DNA from 2 places in the Arthrobacter sp. JDC6 genome. Region 2 is predicted to be linked to the other one. Evidence: riboswitches for the same ligand, from Rfam matches in the RefSeq annotation. Region 2 holds a riboswitch; the other holds the start of a gene.
What was found. Region 2 has a riboswitch for cyclic di-AMP ahead of ACV095_RS09270 (C40 family peptidase). Riboswitches for the same ligand answer to the same signal wherever they lie in the genome.
Positions count from the first base shown of each region.

Region 1: it holds a riboswitch for cyclic di-AMP, as region 2 does, so the genes downstream of both, ACV095_RS16640 (M23 family metallopeptidase) here and ACV095_RS09270 (C40 family peptidase) in region 2, are expected to answer to the same signal.

Region 1 covers NZ_CM151278.1:3,593,297-3,600,760, reverse strand. Annotated here, with positions in the region: gene ACV095_RS16670 (helicase-associated domain-containing protein) at 1-341, opposite strand, end outside; gene ACV095_RS16665 (hypothetical protein) at 352-585, opposite strand; gene ACV095_RS16660 (cold-shock protein) at 812-1,195, shown strand; gene ACV095_RS16655 (DUF3027 domain-containing protein) at 1,203-1,751, shown strand; gene serC (phosphoserine transaminase) at 1,849-2,979, opposite strand; gene ACV095_RS16645 (iron-dependent transcriptional repressor DtxR) at 3,273-3,974, shown strand; cyclic di-AMP (ydaO/yuaA leader) riboswitch at 4,100-4,324, shown strand; gene ACV095_RS16640 (M23 family metallopeptidase) at 4,337-5,158, shown strand; cyclic di-AMP (ydaO/yuaA leader) riboswitch at 5,287-5,466, shown strand; gene ACV095_RS16635 (C40 family peptidase) at 5,537-6,214, shown strand; gene ACV095_RS16630 (NlpC/P60 family protein) at 6,378-7,145, shown strand; gene ACV095_RS16625 (HNH endonuclease) at 7,414-7,464, shown strand, end outside.
Region 2 covers NZ_CM151278.1:1,974,262-1,981,725, reverse strand. Annotated here, with positions in the region: gene ACV095_RS09290 (DUF1810 domain-containing protein) at 1-123, opposite strand, end outside; gene ACV095_RS09285 (DNA alkylation repair protein) at 149-679, opposite strand; gene ACV095_RS09280 (TraR/DksA family transcriptional regulator) at 676-1,035, opposite strand; gene ACV095_RS09275 (aggregation-promoting factor C-terminal-like domain-containing protein) at 1,057-2,439, opposite strand; cyclic di-AMP (ydaO/yuaA leader) riboswitch at 2,700-2,870, shown strand; gene ACV095_RS09270 (C40 family peptidase) at 2,874-3,707, shown strand; gene ACV095_RS09265 (protein adenylyltransferase SelO) at 3,834-5,297, opposite strand; partial or broken gene ACV095_RS09260 (ribonuclease Z) at 5,281-6,227, opposite strand; gene ACV095_RS09255 (mycothiol transferase) at 6,220-6,741, opposite strand; gene ACV095_RS09250 (hypothetical protein) at 6,792-7,223, opposite strand; gene ACV095_RS09245 (universal stress protein) at 7,464-7,464, shown strand, end outside.

The sequences.
Region 1 (7,464 bases), 1.6 Mb from region 2:
ACAGCAGGATGCGCCAAAGCGAGTTCCTGCAGGGTGTCCATGATCTGTTCGATGACGGCCAGGGATGAACCCCGGATCAACTGGTGCAGGCCCTCCGCCGAGGCGCTGTGCCCGGTGTCCGTGTTGGTGCACAGATGGAGGGTCTCAAGCACCTGCATCTGCGGCCGGGTGAGGCGCTCCAGCGCACGCTGGACGCTGACCCGTGAACTGGCACGCGCCGCCAGCGCGGCGAAGTCCGGAACAGAGGGGGAAATGAGGTCCGGCCGCGCGGCGAACAACGCGCGCAACGAGTCGTCGCTGCGCGCCTCCAGGTCCTTGCCGAGCGCTCGAATGAGGGACATCAGTCCAACGTTACCGCGGCTCCCGCTTCCCCGCCCGCCGCCGGGCGGCAACGCCGTCCAGGACCACCAGGAGCATCAGGATGAAGGCCGCCGGCAGGCCGTAAAGGGCCGAGTAGGTGACCCAGGCGGGGGCGACCGTGTTGGCGAAGGCAAGCGCCATCACAGTTCCCACAGCAATGAGGGACAGCACGGCTATAACAGCGGCGAGGACCATCAGCGGCCGCCGGTAACGCAAGGGAGTCATGGACGTAACGCTACAGCGGCAGCAGCGCCGCAAGTGAAAGCACCGGGAGCTTGCGCCCGGGGCGGAACGGTGCGGCCGGAAGCGTGATTAGGGCACGCGGCAGGATAACCTTGAAGGATACAGACCAACACGGTTTGCGCTGGCCATACCTTGAACCCGCACAACAATGCGGACGCGGTGGCAGCCGGCCGTGTCTCATGACAGCAGAACGAAGAAGGTTGATTACGTGCCTACCGGCAAGGTCAAGTGGTATGACAAGGACAAGGGCTTTGGGTTCCTCGCGGGCGAAGACGGCCAGGAGGTCTTCCTGCCCAAGTCGTCGCTGCCCGAGGGCGTGACGGAACTGAAAGCGGGCACCCGGGTTGAGTTCGGGGTTGCGGACGGCCGCAAGGGCGCCCAGGCCCTGGGCTTGCGGGTGCTGGACAAGACCCCGTCCATCGCCAAGGCCAAGCGCCCCAGCGCGAAGGACCTCGCCCCGCTGGTTCAGGACCTGGTGACCGTCCTGGACAACCTGTCCGGAACCTTGTCCAAGGGCAAGTACCCGGACGGCAACAAGGGCAAGGCCATTGCTGCCGCCCTGCGTAAGGTTGCCGACGAGCTGGACGTTTAGGCTGCCCATGGACCCCCAACCTGATCAGCCGGGCACGCCAGTGCAGGAGCAGGCTGCCAAGACCCAGCCCAAGCGCAAGGCAGGCGTGCCCGTGTGGCGCACGGGCAAGCCCGATGCTTTCCTGGCCGCGGCGGTGGACACGGCCCGGGCTGCAGTGGAGGGCATCACCCCGGCCGGCACCATCGGGCCGCACCTGGCAGCCAAGAGCGAGGGCGACCGGCTGGTCACGCACCTGTTCGAATCCCGGCTGCCCGGCTATGTGGGCTGGCAGTGGTATGCGGTACTGACCCGTAACTCGCGCTCCAAGGTGGTCACGGTCAACGAGTTGGGCCTGCTGCCGTCCGGGGACTCCGTCCTGGCCCCGGAGTGGGTGCCGTGGGCCGAACGCGTCCGTCCCGAGGACGAACAGCAGCAGGAGCCGGAACAGCAGGAACCGGAACAGCAGGAGCCCGGGCAGGGGACCCCGGATGGGCTTCCGGCAGCGGAGCGGGAACCCGGGGATGAAGGGCCGGCCGACGACGGCGCGGAGCCTGACGCCGAAACAAGGACTTCCTGACCACAAACAAACGGCGCCGTCCGGGGGAAACCCGGGCGGCGCCGTCGTGCTTTAACTGTGGTTACTTGCGCAGCTCGGGTTACTTGCGCAGCTCGGGTTACTTGCGCAGCTCGCCCACCACGTAGTCGATGCTGGCCAGCAGGGCGGAGACGTCGCTGGGCTCGATGGCCACGAAGGTGGCGATGCGCAGCTGGTTGCGGCCCAGCTTCCGGTAAGGCTCGGTGTCCACGATGCCGTTGGCGCGCAGGACCTTGGCCACGGTGGCGGCATCAATCGATTCGTCGAAGTCGATCGTGGCGATCACGTTGGAGCGTTCCTCGGGCTTGGCCACGAACGGGGTGGCGAAGCCGGACGCTTCCGCCCAGCTGTAGATGCGGCCGGCTGAATCGGCCGTCCGCGCAGCCGCGAAGTCCAGGCCGCCGTTGGAGTTCAGCCACTGGACCTGGGCATTCAGCGTCACCAGCGTGGACAGCGACGGGGTGTTGTAGGTCTGGTTCAGGCGGGAGTTATCGATCGCGGTCTGCAGGTCCAGGAAATCCGGGATCCAGCGGCCGCTGGCCTTGATGCGCGCGGCGCGTTCCAGCGCTGCGGGGGAGAACAGGCCAAGCCAGAGGCCGCCGTCGGAGGCAAAGTTCTTCTGCGGGGCGAAGTAGTAGACATCGCTCTCGGCAACGTCCACGTCCAGTCCGCCGGCCGCCGATGTGGCGTCCACGAGGACCAGTGATCCCTCGTCGGCTCCGGCTACCCGCTTGACGGGGGCGGCGACGCCGGTGGAGGTCTCGTTCTGCGGCCAGGCGTAGACGTCCACGCCGGCCTCGGCCTTGGCTGCGGGCCGGGTGCCGGGCTCGGACTTGATGATGGAGGAGGCTTCCAGGAAGGGCGCCTTGTTGGTGGCGGCGGCGAACTTGGACCCGAACTCACCGAAGGACAGGTGCTGGGCCTTCTTCTCCACGAGGCCGAAGCTCGCGATGTCCCAGAAAGCCGTGGAGCCGCCGACGCCGAGGACCACCTCGTAGCCTTCCGGGGCGCGGAAGAACTGGCTCAGCCCTTCACGGACCGCTCCGACCAGGTTCTTGACCGGGGCCTGCCGGTGCGATGTGCCAAGGATCGTCTTGGAAGCTGCTGCCAGCGCGTCGATCTGCTCCTGCCGGACCTTTGACGGGCCGGCTCCGAACCGCCCGTCCTGGGGCAGGAGGTCGGCGGGGATCGTGATGCTGGTGTCGCTCACAGGTGCTCCAATTCGGCGGGGACAAAAGTTTGGTCCGGAAGGGCGGGCGGTCGGTGGCCGGCAGCGCCGGTGGCTGCGCTGCGGGCCATTCCCATTCTGCCTGAACCGCCGCCGGGGGCGGGAGCCAGGCCCGTCATAGTCCGGACAGTGAGACGTACCGTCCCCGCGCAGCCCCTCGGGGCGCGGCTATTCGGACAAAGTCAAAATAGGCTAAGCTTTCCCCCGGACTACTTTGCGCGAAGAGGCGATACGGTGGGACAACGCAAGGTACTGCGCTCGAGGAGCTGAGCTGGATGACGGATCTGATCGACACTACGGAGATGTACCTCAGGACCATTCTGGAGCTTGAGGAAGAAAACATCGTTGCCCTTCGGGCCCGTATCGCCGAGCGTCTGCGCCACTCCGGTCCCACCGTTTCCCAGACCATCGGCCGCATGGAGCGGGACGGGCTGGTGGTCGTATCCGGCGACCGGCACCTGGAACTCACGGACACGGGCCGCAAGCGCGCCACGGAGGTCATGCGGAAGCACCGGCTGGCCGAACGCCTGCTGGCAGACGTCATTGGCCTGGACTGGGCCTACGTCCACGACGAAGCCTGCCGCTGGGAACATGTCATGAGCGAGCGCGTTGAGCGCCGCATCTACGAGATGCTGGACCACCCCACCGAGTCGCCGTACGGCAACCCCATCCCTGGCCTTGCGGCGCTGGGCGGCCAGGCGGGGCCCGGCTTTGCCGACGGCGCCATCAGCCTGGTGGAAGCGATGAAGAATTACGGGCCCGCCTCCGGAGTGACCATCAGCCGCCTGGCGGAGCCGATCCAGGTGGAACCGGAACTGCTGGCGCAGCTGGACGAGGGCGGTATCCGGCCGGGTGCCGCCGTGGCGCTGGAACGCGTGGGCGAATACATCTCCGTGCGGGTCCCTGGAATCGAAGGCGCATTGGAGCTGCCGCCCGAGGTTGCCGCCCACGTCTTTGTGGCCATCAGCCAGCCCTGATCGGGGCGCCCATACCCCACAGAGGGGCAACCACGCAAAGGTAACGGAATTGTTACCTAGGGTCTTAAGCCCCTATAGTGGAACCAAGCGTTGATACATAAGCGTTACCTGATCCGGAGCCGAGCTCTGCCAGCGGGCCAGGTGCACGAGTCGTTACTGGCAGAGGCGGGGGAACCACAAGCGGCAGCGGGGGACTGCCTTGGGGTGAAGTCCGTCAGCAGCAAGCCTCTCCAGTGAAGGATTCTTCCGGGAATACCCCCTGTGCAGAAGCTTGCCTAAGGCGGACCGGGTCTTTGATCTCTCTGACCCGAATCCGACAGCTAACTCCGCAGGCTTCTTCCAGAGAGGAACCCTTCTTGACCATGCAGACCTCCCGGGGCCGCCGCCGCGCGGCCGGCCCCCCTTCGGCACCCCGGGTTGCCGAAGTTGTCGCAGCGGAGCGCCCCCGCGACCTGCATCGTGACGCGCGCCGCCGCCGGGGTCCCTTCCGGCAGATGACGGAGTTTGCCGCCGCCAGCGGTATTGGCCAAAAAGCCGGCATTGCCCTTGCCGCCACAGGCCTGGTGCTGACGGTCACGGTGCCCGCCACGAGTCCCGTCATGGCCACGGATGCCGCCGGCAGTGCCCCCATGGCCGCGTCCGCCGTCAGCCCCCAGCCCCAGATCTCGGCCGATGTCGGAGCACAGATCGACTTCAGCCGGTCGGCCGTGGTGACCCAGGCCGACCCGGACGGGAAGCTGAAGCAACTCCTGAGCGCCCAGTCCGCCGGCTCCGTCACGCGTGCCGCTTCGGCCGGCACCCTGGCTGCACCCCTCGCCTCCCTCACCACCGCTTCCCCCTTCGGCTACCGGGTCAGTCCGATCACCGGAGGCTCCGGAGACTTCCACCGGGGCCAGGACTTCGTGGCGCAGTGCGGGACCTCGGTCCTGGCCGCCGCGACAGGTACCGTGACCTTTGCCGGCTGGCACCAGTTCGGTGGCGGAAACCGCGTGGTCATTGACCACGGCAACGGGCTGGAGACCACCTACAACCATCTCTCGTCCTTCAACGTCAAGGTGGGCCAGACCGTCTCCCGCGGGGACGTGGTGGCACTGAGCGGTACCACGGGCGCATCCACTGGCTGCCACCTCCACTTCGAGGTGCAGGTCAATGGCGAAGTTGTCGATCCCATGGGCTGGCTGTAGCCAAATGGTTGCCCGCTCTCACATGTCCGCGACGCGCCGTGACCTGAATGTGACATTGAAGCAAAACTGCTGTACCGTCTAACTCGCGTCAACTTTTCCGAAGTTGACGCTCTTGAGTGGATTGCCTAACTCTGCCACCGCTCAAGGTCCGTTCGCATTTCATCGTCTGGCAGGGGCGGGGGAACCAATTTTGGCCTTCATGTTCAGAAGGCCTTGGGGTTAAGTCACAAGCTTCCCAGGAAGCAGCGTGGCCGGGTGACTCCCATCCGAATCCGACAGCTCACCTCGCAGGCATTGGGAGAGGCTACCTTCGTGTCTTCACGCCATCATTCTGCGCGCCACCGTGCGCAAACGGTTCGCACCAACCCCCTGGACGCCATGTCCAAGGCCGTCAGTGCAAATGCCGGGACCGTAGGCCGCCAGGCTGCCGTTGTGGCAGCGGCTTCCGGCCTCATCCTGAGCATGGGCCTGCCCGCCACGGCAGCTGACACCACGGCCGGTGTCTCTGCCTCCACCGAGTCCGGCTCGTCCCAGGCAGCCCTCGCTGTCACGGCCGCACCCACGGCCACGGTGTCCTTCGAGCGTCCGGTCGTCAAGACCACCGCTGCTCCGAAGGTGGAAGCGGTGCGTACCCAGTCCACGGCCTCGGCGAACCGCGCCACCACTGCAGGCCAGGAGGCGTCTCCGGCCGCCAAGACGGCGGAGACCGTATCCGCTGCGGCAACCTCGGGCATCGCTGCCATCGCCTACACCGGCATCGGCCACTCCTACGTGTGGGGCGGCACCAGCCCGGTCACCGGCTGGGACTGCTCCGGGTTCGTGCAGTGGGTTTACGCCCAGGCCGGAATCAGCATCCCCCGCACCAATGCGTGGAGCATCATGACTCCCACCTCCACCCCGCAGCCGGGTGACCTGGTTGTCCAGAACGGTGGCGCGCACGTCGGCATCTACGTCGGCAACGGCATGATGATCAGCGCACTCAACCCCTCCCAGGGCACGCTGCTCCACTCGCCTGCAGCCACTGGCACCTCCTCGTACTACCACTACGGCAACTAGTTCTTGGGCTTAACGCTCCAAGGGCTATTTCTTTGCCCAAGGCTTTTTCGCTAGAAACCACATCCCCGTTCGGGACGCGCCGACGTACCCCCAAGATGCCGGCGCGTCCAACAACCTTCGCCTGCCTACAAGCGGTTTGAGGGAAAAACGAAAGAGAGAACTGATGACGACTCGTGCCACCGCACGGCATCGCGCCGAGGTCACCAAAACCAACTCGATCGCTGTTATTGCAAAGGCCGTCAGCGACAACGCAGGCGGCATGGGCCGCCAGGCTGCGGTTATCGCTGCCGCTTCCGGCCTGGTCCTGACCAGCGGCATCGCGGCCAACGCTGCCGACGCCAACGTCAAGCGTGATTCCGCTCCGGCGTCCGCACTGGAAGTTGAATCCGCAATCGACGCCCCGATTTCCGCGGCTTCCACCATCGCCATCAGCTACGAGAAGCCCGCTGTCACCACCACGCCGGCTCCCGTCGCCGAGCCTGAGCCCCAGGTCGAGGTGCAGGAAGCTGCTCCTGCCGCCGAGCCCGTTGCGGCTCCCAAGGTCACCGCCAAGGTTGCCACCGCTGCTGCTCCGGCCGCTCCCGCTGCCCAGGCTTCCGCCAGCGGCAAGGGCGCTGCAATCCTCTCGGCCGCCTACGCCCAGCTCGGCGTTATGCAGGACTGCACCATGCTGGTCACCAACTCGCTGGCCGCCGTCGGCATCCACTTCCATGACTGGCCCGCCGGCTACCTGTCCCTGGGCCGCACCGTGAGTGCAGCCGAAGCGCAGCCGGGCGACCTGATCTACTACGCTGACGGCGGCGCGGGCATGGCCCACATTGCTGTCTACGCCGGAAACGGCATGGCAGTCCACGGCGGCTACAACGGAAACCAGACTGTGGTCTTCAGCGCAAACGTGGGTTCCGGCCCCGTGTTCATCCGCGTCAACTAAGCATCCCAAGGCAGGCCTGAACGGCCGCAGGCCTGGCAATGCCCCCAAGGACCCCCGCCATCCCGGTGGGGGTCCTTCGCGCTTAATCGGCCCGCGCCGCCCGCGGCCGACCCTCCCGCGGTGTCCAGCCGTTGTCCTGCTCCAGAGTGGCGATTACCCGATTCTGCACTTCTTTGTTTACTCTTGTGATGTCGATCCATAGCCCGGACATGCCGAGGGCAGCCGGCCCTCGTGCCCCTGACGGGTGCGGCCGTGAAGAGGTAAGTGCATGCGCACTCTCGTTCTGAATGCTGGATATGAACCGCTGGCGGTTATTACT
Region 2 (7,464 bases):
GAAGATGAACCACATCCAGTGCCCGGACTTCCGGCCGACCTGCAGCTCCCCCAACGCCTGGTCATAGGTTCCGCCGGTGTTTTGGGCGGCAACAAATCGCCCAAGATCAAACGGCTCATTCATGTGGATCTCCTTCATTCGTCCGCTTTTAGAAAGTCAGTTCCTTCATGAGGGCAGCGGCCGCCGCCTGAAGATGGGCGTCCGGGTCCCCGCTCCACCGTTCCACCACACCGCGGGCCCGCTGCCGTTCACGCTCCCCCAGCCCTGCCAGCAGCGGCATCAGGACATCGGAGAGCAGGGGCGCGGTCAGATCCGCTGTGTGGGCGGAGCGGAGGAAGCCTTCCAGCCGGGTCAGGTCCGAATGCTGCAGGAGCCGCACCCGTGACTGCAGCAGCACCACGGCGGCAAGGCGGCGCTCGAAAACCGGGCGGGAGCCGGGCCCCGGCTGTCCCCAGAGGGCAGAGGCCAGCATCACGCTTGCGTCGTGGTCCAGGTCCTTGAATTTGCGCAGGGCGTCGCGCACAGTTCCACGGACGGCGCCCACGGAGGAACCATACGAGGCCAGCACACCGCCCAGGCGGTGTGCGACGTCGTCCGCGCGGTACCAGGCGCCCTCATTCTGGAGGGTACGGTCAACAAATTCCGCCGCAGCGGACACCACGTCCGCCGTGCCGGTCACCGCGCGCGCCCCGCGGAGGCGTGGTGGATGCAGAACGGGGTCCAGGGCCGGGCTTCCAGCCTGCCCTCGGCGATGGGTTCCCCGCACACCGCACAGATGCCATAGGTCCCCGCGGCCAGCCGGGCCAGGGCAGCTTCAATCTGGTCCAGCCCCGCCGAGCTTTGTTTCAGCAGCGCCGATGCCTGTGACAGCTCGAAGGCGATCGTGGCGCCCTCCGGATCGTGTTCGTCGTCGACGTTGGAGTCCTGGCGGGCCGAATTCGCAGCGTCGATGTCCGCCCGCAGCGCCGGCAGCAGCGCCATCCGCCGCGTCCGCTCATCTTCGAGCAGTGCACGGAACCGTTCGAAATCTGGCATGGGGAAAGCCTAGCGCGTCAGTCAGTACCAGTTCAGGGATACGGAATGGTTCCATGCCCCGCAGGGCGACCCGTAGCGGTCACGGATGTAGCCCAGGCCCCATTCGATCTGCGTCCGGTAGCTGGTCAGCCAGTCGCTCCCGGCGCTGGCATACTTGCCGGGCGGCAGTGCCTGGGCAATTCCGTAGGCCCCGGACCACGCGTTGGTGGCGGTGGTCAGCCAGTTGGATTCCTTGGTCCACAACTGGGCCAGGCACAGGAACTGGTCCTGGCCCCAGCCGAAAGCGGCAAGGCGTCCGGACGCGTAGCTTTTCGCCCCTGCCGGATCGTTGACCGCTCCACCGGGAATGGAAGGCACGACGACGGCGGGCGGGCTGGGAAGGGCCGGCTCGGCTGGCGGCGCCTCCGGAACGGAAGGGACAGGGTTGGCCGGCGGAGGGTTGGCCGGCGGAGGGTTGGCCGGGACAGGATTGGCAGGGGCTGGATTCACCGGGACAGGATTGCCGCCCACGGCGGCTGGGGCGGCTGGTGCGGGCGGCCTGGGCTGCTGGGCGGCCGCCGCGGCGGCCCTGGCGGCCGCTTCGGCCTGGCGGCGGGCCTGCTCCTCCGCTGCGGCGCGCTTGGCCGCCTGGGCCGCCTCGTAGGCAGCCAGCGCAGCCTGGCCTTGGCGGTACTCCCCCTCAAGCGCCGCCGTCGTCCCTTTCAGGGCGGCAAGCTGGGCCGTTAGCTCGCCGCCGTGCCGCTGCTCCTCGGCCACCTGCCGTGCCAGTGCGTCCCTGGCGGAACTGGCTGCCCCGGCTTTTGCCTTTGCCTCCCCGGACAGGCGCTCCCGTTCGCTCCTGGCAACCTTTTCCTGCTCCACCAGGGCAGCGGATACCTTTCCGGCCGCCGCCGCCTTGACCACCAACGCGGCCGTCTTGTCCCCCACGAGCTTGACGAGGTTGAGGCCCTGGACGCTGTTGGTCCCCAGGGCGTCCAGCGCCACGAAGAACCCGGCGTTGGTCCCGCCTGTCTTGTACGACTGCACGGCCAGGGCGCCGAGGTCCTTCCGGTACCGGGCCACTTCGTCGTTTGCGCGGGCGGCCCGTGCGGACAGGGTTTCCAGGCGTGATGTGGCTGACTGGAGCTCTGCATCCGCGGCAGCGTATTCGGCGGCCGACCGTACGGCTGCGTCCCCGGCTGCCTCCGACTGCGCCTGCAGGCCGGTCAAGAGCCCGTCGATGGTGGCAATTTCTGCAGCTTTTGCCGCTTCGGACGACTGCGCCTGCTGCACATCCGACCAGGAGGGATATCCGCCGGGCGGCGGCTCCTCCGCTGCGGCCGGCAGCACGGTGGCGGCGGCCAGGGCGATGGCCAGCACGCCACCGAGGAGCGGGATCCCTCGGCTGGTCACGAACAGGGGCATAGTCCCGAAGCTTACCGTCCGGCGCGGCCCCCGAGGGCGCGTCCGTGGCCACATTGTTACCGTTTGCAGCGATAAAGACCCTGCCTGCATCGGTCGAGGTCACCGCCCGAAATGCGAAGTACATCAAGACGTTTGCGCAATTGAGAGGGGAGCCTCGTATGTTATCCAAATGTGACAATCGGGGGCAGCGCGGGTTATGGTCGTTTGGTGTCCCTCTCAGACGGGACATTCCCGTCAGCATGCCGAGCCCTGCCGCTGATCATGGGATTCAACCGCTTTCCGTTTGGCAGGGACGGGGGAACCAAGTTTCTACGGCCACATGTGGCCTTGGGGTTAAGTCGTTAGCGCCTCCGCCCGCGGAGCCAGCTACCGGCCGGGTATCTCCAGCCCGAACCCGACAGCTCACCCCGCAGGCATGGGAGAGGCGATCAACTGTGTCAAAAATTTCCACCACTGCCCGTCACCGCGCGACTCCGGCCCGCTCCATTGCGCTCGAGGGCCTCGCCGTAACCGCCAAGTCCCAGGCCCGTTCGCTGGGCCGTCCGGCGCTTGCCGTTGCTGCAGCGTCCGGTATTGCCTTTGGCGTCGGAGCCCCGGCCCATGCAGGTGTCACCGGCCCGGACACCACTGAGAACACCAGCGTCCAGGCATACTCCGCACCTGCCCCGGCAGCAGCACCCGTCGCAGCAGCAGGAACCGTCCACACGGTGGTGTCCGGCGACACCATCGGGGCCATCGCGGCCGCCCATGGCGTCAGCCTCAACGACGTCCTGGCCGCCAACGGACTGGGACTGTCCTCCATCATCTACCCCGGTGACCAGATCCAGATCCCCGGCGCTGGCCACACCGCAGCCCCGGCGCCGGCAGCAGCTCCCGTCCAGACGGCAGCCACAACCGCACCGGCAAACACCGGCATGAACATGTCCTACGCCTCAGCCGCCCCGGCGGCGTCCACCGGCACCGGGACCGGCGCTGCCATCCTGGCATCCGCTTACAGCCAGGTCGGCGTGAACCAGGACTGCACCGCAATGGTTGAGAAGGCCCTGCGCTCCGTCGGCAAGTCCGTCGGCGACCTGGCCCCCACGCAGTTCTTCCAGTACGGAACCGTTGTCGGCGCTCCCGCCCCCGGCGACCTGATCATCACCTCCGGCCACGTGGGCGTGTACGCCGGCAACGGCCAGGTTGTGAGCGGCGGCGTCAACGGCTACAGCACCGAGGTCCACTCCATCAGCTGGCTCGGCGGCTACTCCGCAGTCCGCGTAGCCTAGCCTTCGCAACGCTTTGGCAGCAGCAGGCTGGTACTAAACAGCAAAGCTGTTCTTAGACAGGAGGGCGGCAGCCGGGTATTCCCGGCTGCCGCCCTCCTGTCATTTCCGCACCGTACCGCTGAACAGTCACGTCCCGCAGAAGGTCATGTAGGTGCCGAAATCCTCAGGGGCACCTTCGGCGTAGCGTTCCAGGCCCGGCCGCTCGGCGAAGGGGCTGCCGACGGCCTCGAGCAACTGCTGCAGGGGAGCCAGGTTTCCGTCAGTGGCGGCGGACAGCGCCTCTTCCACGAGGTGGTTCCGCGGAATATAGGCAGGGTTCACGCTGTCCATCAGTTCCGCGTCGGGCCCCAGGGCCTGCCACCGCTCCGCCCAGGCGTCGAACGCTTCAAGGTCCAGGACCATGCCGCGCACGGGACGGAGGTCCCCCCGCGCGGCCTTGCCCAGGTTCCGGAAGAACAAGGTGTAGTCCACCGGCCCGTCCTTCAGGATGGCAATGGCACCGTCCACCAGGGCGGAGGCGGCGTCGCTGTCCGCATCCCCCGACAGGCCCAGCTTGGCCTTCATGCCGCCGGACCACGCCTGGCTGTACTGTCCGCGGAATCCGCCAAGTACCTCCACCGCGGGGGCAACCGCCTTTTCCTGGTCCCCGTCGATCAGCGGCAGCATTGCCTCCGCCAGCCGTGCAAGGTTCCATTCGGCCAGCACCGGCTGGTTGGCGTAGGCGTAGCGTCCGCTGACGTCGATGGAACTGTAGACAGCGGCGGGATTGAACACATCCATGAACGCGCACGGGCCGTAGTCGATGGTTTCCCCTGAGATGGTCATATTGTCCGTATTCATGACCCCGTGCACGAACCCCACCAGCATCCACCGGGCCACCAGGTCCGCCTGGGCGGAGACCACCGAGGCGAACAACTCCAGGTAGGGGTTTGGGGCGCCGGCAGCGTGCGGGTAGTGCCTGCCGATGGCGAAATCCGCCAGCCGCTTCAGCAGCTCGAAGTTTTCCGTGGCCCGCGCGTACTGGAAGCTGCCGACGCGCAGGTGGCTGCCGGCAACCCGCGCCAGGACCGCACCGGGCAGCATGCCGTCACGCCTGACCTGCCGGCCAGTTGCCACGACGGCGAGCGAGCGGGTGGTGGGAATGTGCAGGGCATGCATGGCTTCACTTACCACGTACTCACGGAGCATGGGCCCGACGACGGCACGTCCGTCCCCGGCGCGGGCAAACGGCGTGCGCCCCGAGCCTTTGAGATGGAGGTCCAGGAGGCGGCCGCCTTTGTCCGTGACCTCACCAAGCAGCAGGGCGCGTCCGTCGCCAAGCAGCGGAGAGTAGCCGCCGAACTGGTGGCCCGCGTAGGCCTGCGCCACCGGGGTGGCGCCCGCCGGAACGTGGTTGCCCACCAGGAGCCGCACCCCTTCGGGACTGCGAAGGTACCCTGGGTCCAGGCCCAGGTCGCGTGCGAGCCTGTCGTTCAGGACCAGGAGCTCGGGGCTGGGGGCTTCCTCGGCCTGCCAGGGAACGGCGAGTTCCGACAGTTCCCGGGCGAAACGGCCGTCAAAAGTGACCGTGGATTCAGCTGCTGCCGTCATGGCTTAACCCTATCGCCGTAGTTCCGCCCGCTGCTTCCCGTGCCGGTTGCCGGCGGCGGGGAACGGCAATGTGCTGCAGGTCCTCAGCGGCAATGACCGTGGTTCCCGGAGCCTGCGCCCGTGCCTGCTCCGCGAGGTGCGGGACGCCGTCGCCATAGCGTGCGGAGAAGTGGGTGAGCACCAGCATCCGGGACTTCCCGGACGCCGCAAGTTCCCCTGCCTGCCCGGCGGTCAGGTGCAGGTATTGCCGGGCCAGGCCGCGTCGTCGTCACTGAACGTGGACTCGGCCACCAGCAGGTCCGTGCCTGCTGCCAGTTCTTCGGCACCGTGGCACGGTGCGGTATCCATGATGAAAGCGAAGCGCTGGCCCGGCCTGGGAATACTGACCTCTTCCAGCCTGGCCGCTCCGAGGACCCCTTCGCGCTGCAGCAGGCCCACGTCGGGCCCTTCGATGCCCGCCGCCCGCAGCCTCTCCGGCAGGAACGTGCGGCCATCTGGCTCGGTGAGCAGGTAGCCGTATGTCTCGATGCGGTGATTGAGGGGCCGGACCTCAAGCCTGTCCGCCACGGCACCGGCGCCGCCATGTGGATGGAGCCTCACGTCAAGCCCGGGCGGGCTGAGACCCACCAGGGCCCTGACCACCTGGTCACCGGACGCCGGATAATGCAGGTGGACCGGGTGCGCCACGCCGTCCAAAACCATCCGGGAGAGCACCCCGGGAAGGCCGAAGCAATGGTCCCCGTGCACGTGCGTAAGGCAGATCCTGGTGATGGCGCCCGCCGCCACTCCCGCATGGATCATCTGGCGCTGGGTACCCTCGCCGGGATCGAAAAGCAGCCCTTCGCCGTCCCAGCGCAGGAAGTAGCCGTTGTGGTTGCGGGTCCGCGTGGGAACCTGGGACGCAGTGCCCAGCACTACGAGTTCACGCACCGTTGGAATCTGACGCTGCAAGCAACCCTTTGGCGTAGGCGGCCTGGCCGCCGTGCTGAAGGCAGTCCCCCAGGATGCTGACCAGCCGCACGCCCAGGGTGACGGGCGGATCCCAGCGCCTGTCGACCACACGGTCCAGGTCGGAATCCCCGATACCTTCCAGGACCCTGGCAGTCTGCCGGTGAACGGCCAGGTAATACTCCCGCAGGAGTTCCCGGGGCGCGCGGACTGCGTCCACCTGCTGGCTTGAGTGGCCGTAGCCCGTATCACTGTCCGCCAGCGGGAGCCCGAAGCGGGTTACGAATCCTTCGGCCTTCCAGACCTGCTCCAATCCCGAGGCGGACGCAACCTGCGCATCTTTCACCCGTCCCATGTGCCAGACCAGCCAGGCGATGGAATTGCCTTGGCCTGCAGGACGCAGCTGCAGCTGCTCCTCATCCAGCCCGTCCAGTACCTGCCCCACCAGGCCGGGGAGGCGGTCAAACGCCTCGAGCAACAACTCCTTGGAGTGCATGGGTCTCCTTCCCTGCGGACCGGGCCCGGGCGCACCCGGCCCCGGGATTGCTAGCGTTCCAGGTCGTCCGGCTCAAACTCACTAAGGGGCGAGCCGCCAAAGTTTTCCTCGTCGTCGCTTGCGTCTGCTTCCAGGCCGGTGGGATTCCCGCCGAAATCGACGTCGGCTGCTGCTTCACCCAGCGTGGGTGTGTCCGGCGGAACCTGCTCATCGCCGGAGCGGTACCGGGCCTGCGCGCTTTCGTCCCGCAGCGTCTGGTCACTCAGGAAGTCCTGCTCCTCCCCCGAGACTGCTTCGTCCTGCAGCAGCGGGTCCTCTTGCCAGCGGTCCGGATTGTTCTCTGCAGCCCCGGGGTAGCTGTCAGGTTCCCCGTTGACGGGATCGAGCTCCAGTGACGATGCCGCGCCGGGAGTCTCGTCGAGAAGAACGTCGTCTTCCTGCACAACTTCCAACTCATCGTCGGGGACGTTCTGTTCAGTCATGATGATGCCTTTCTCATGGGCTCCGGGCGGATAATAGTAAGCATACTGAGGAACGGTATGCCTGTGAACAGCCACCGCATTTCCGTCCCAAGCGGACAAACGGCGGTTCCCGGCCGCGCGCCAAGGCCGCAGGGCGGCCTGAACAGCGCTTCCGTGACTTTTGGCCCTAGAGTGCCGGTGGCGGCGGGGCCAGTCTTGAAAGGCAGGAAGACCAGTTCAAGACGACCAGGAAGTGCGGCCA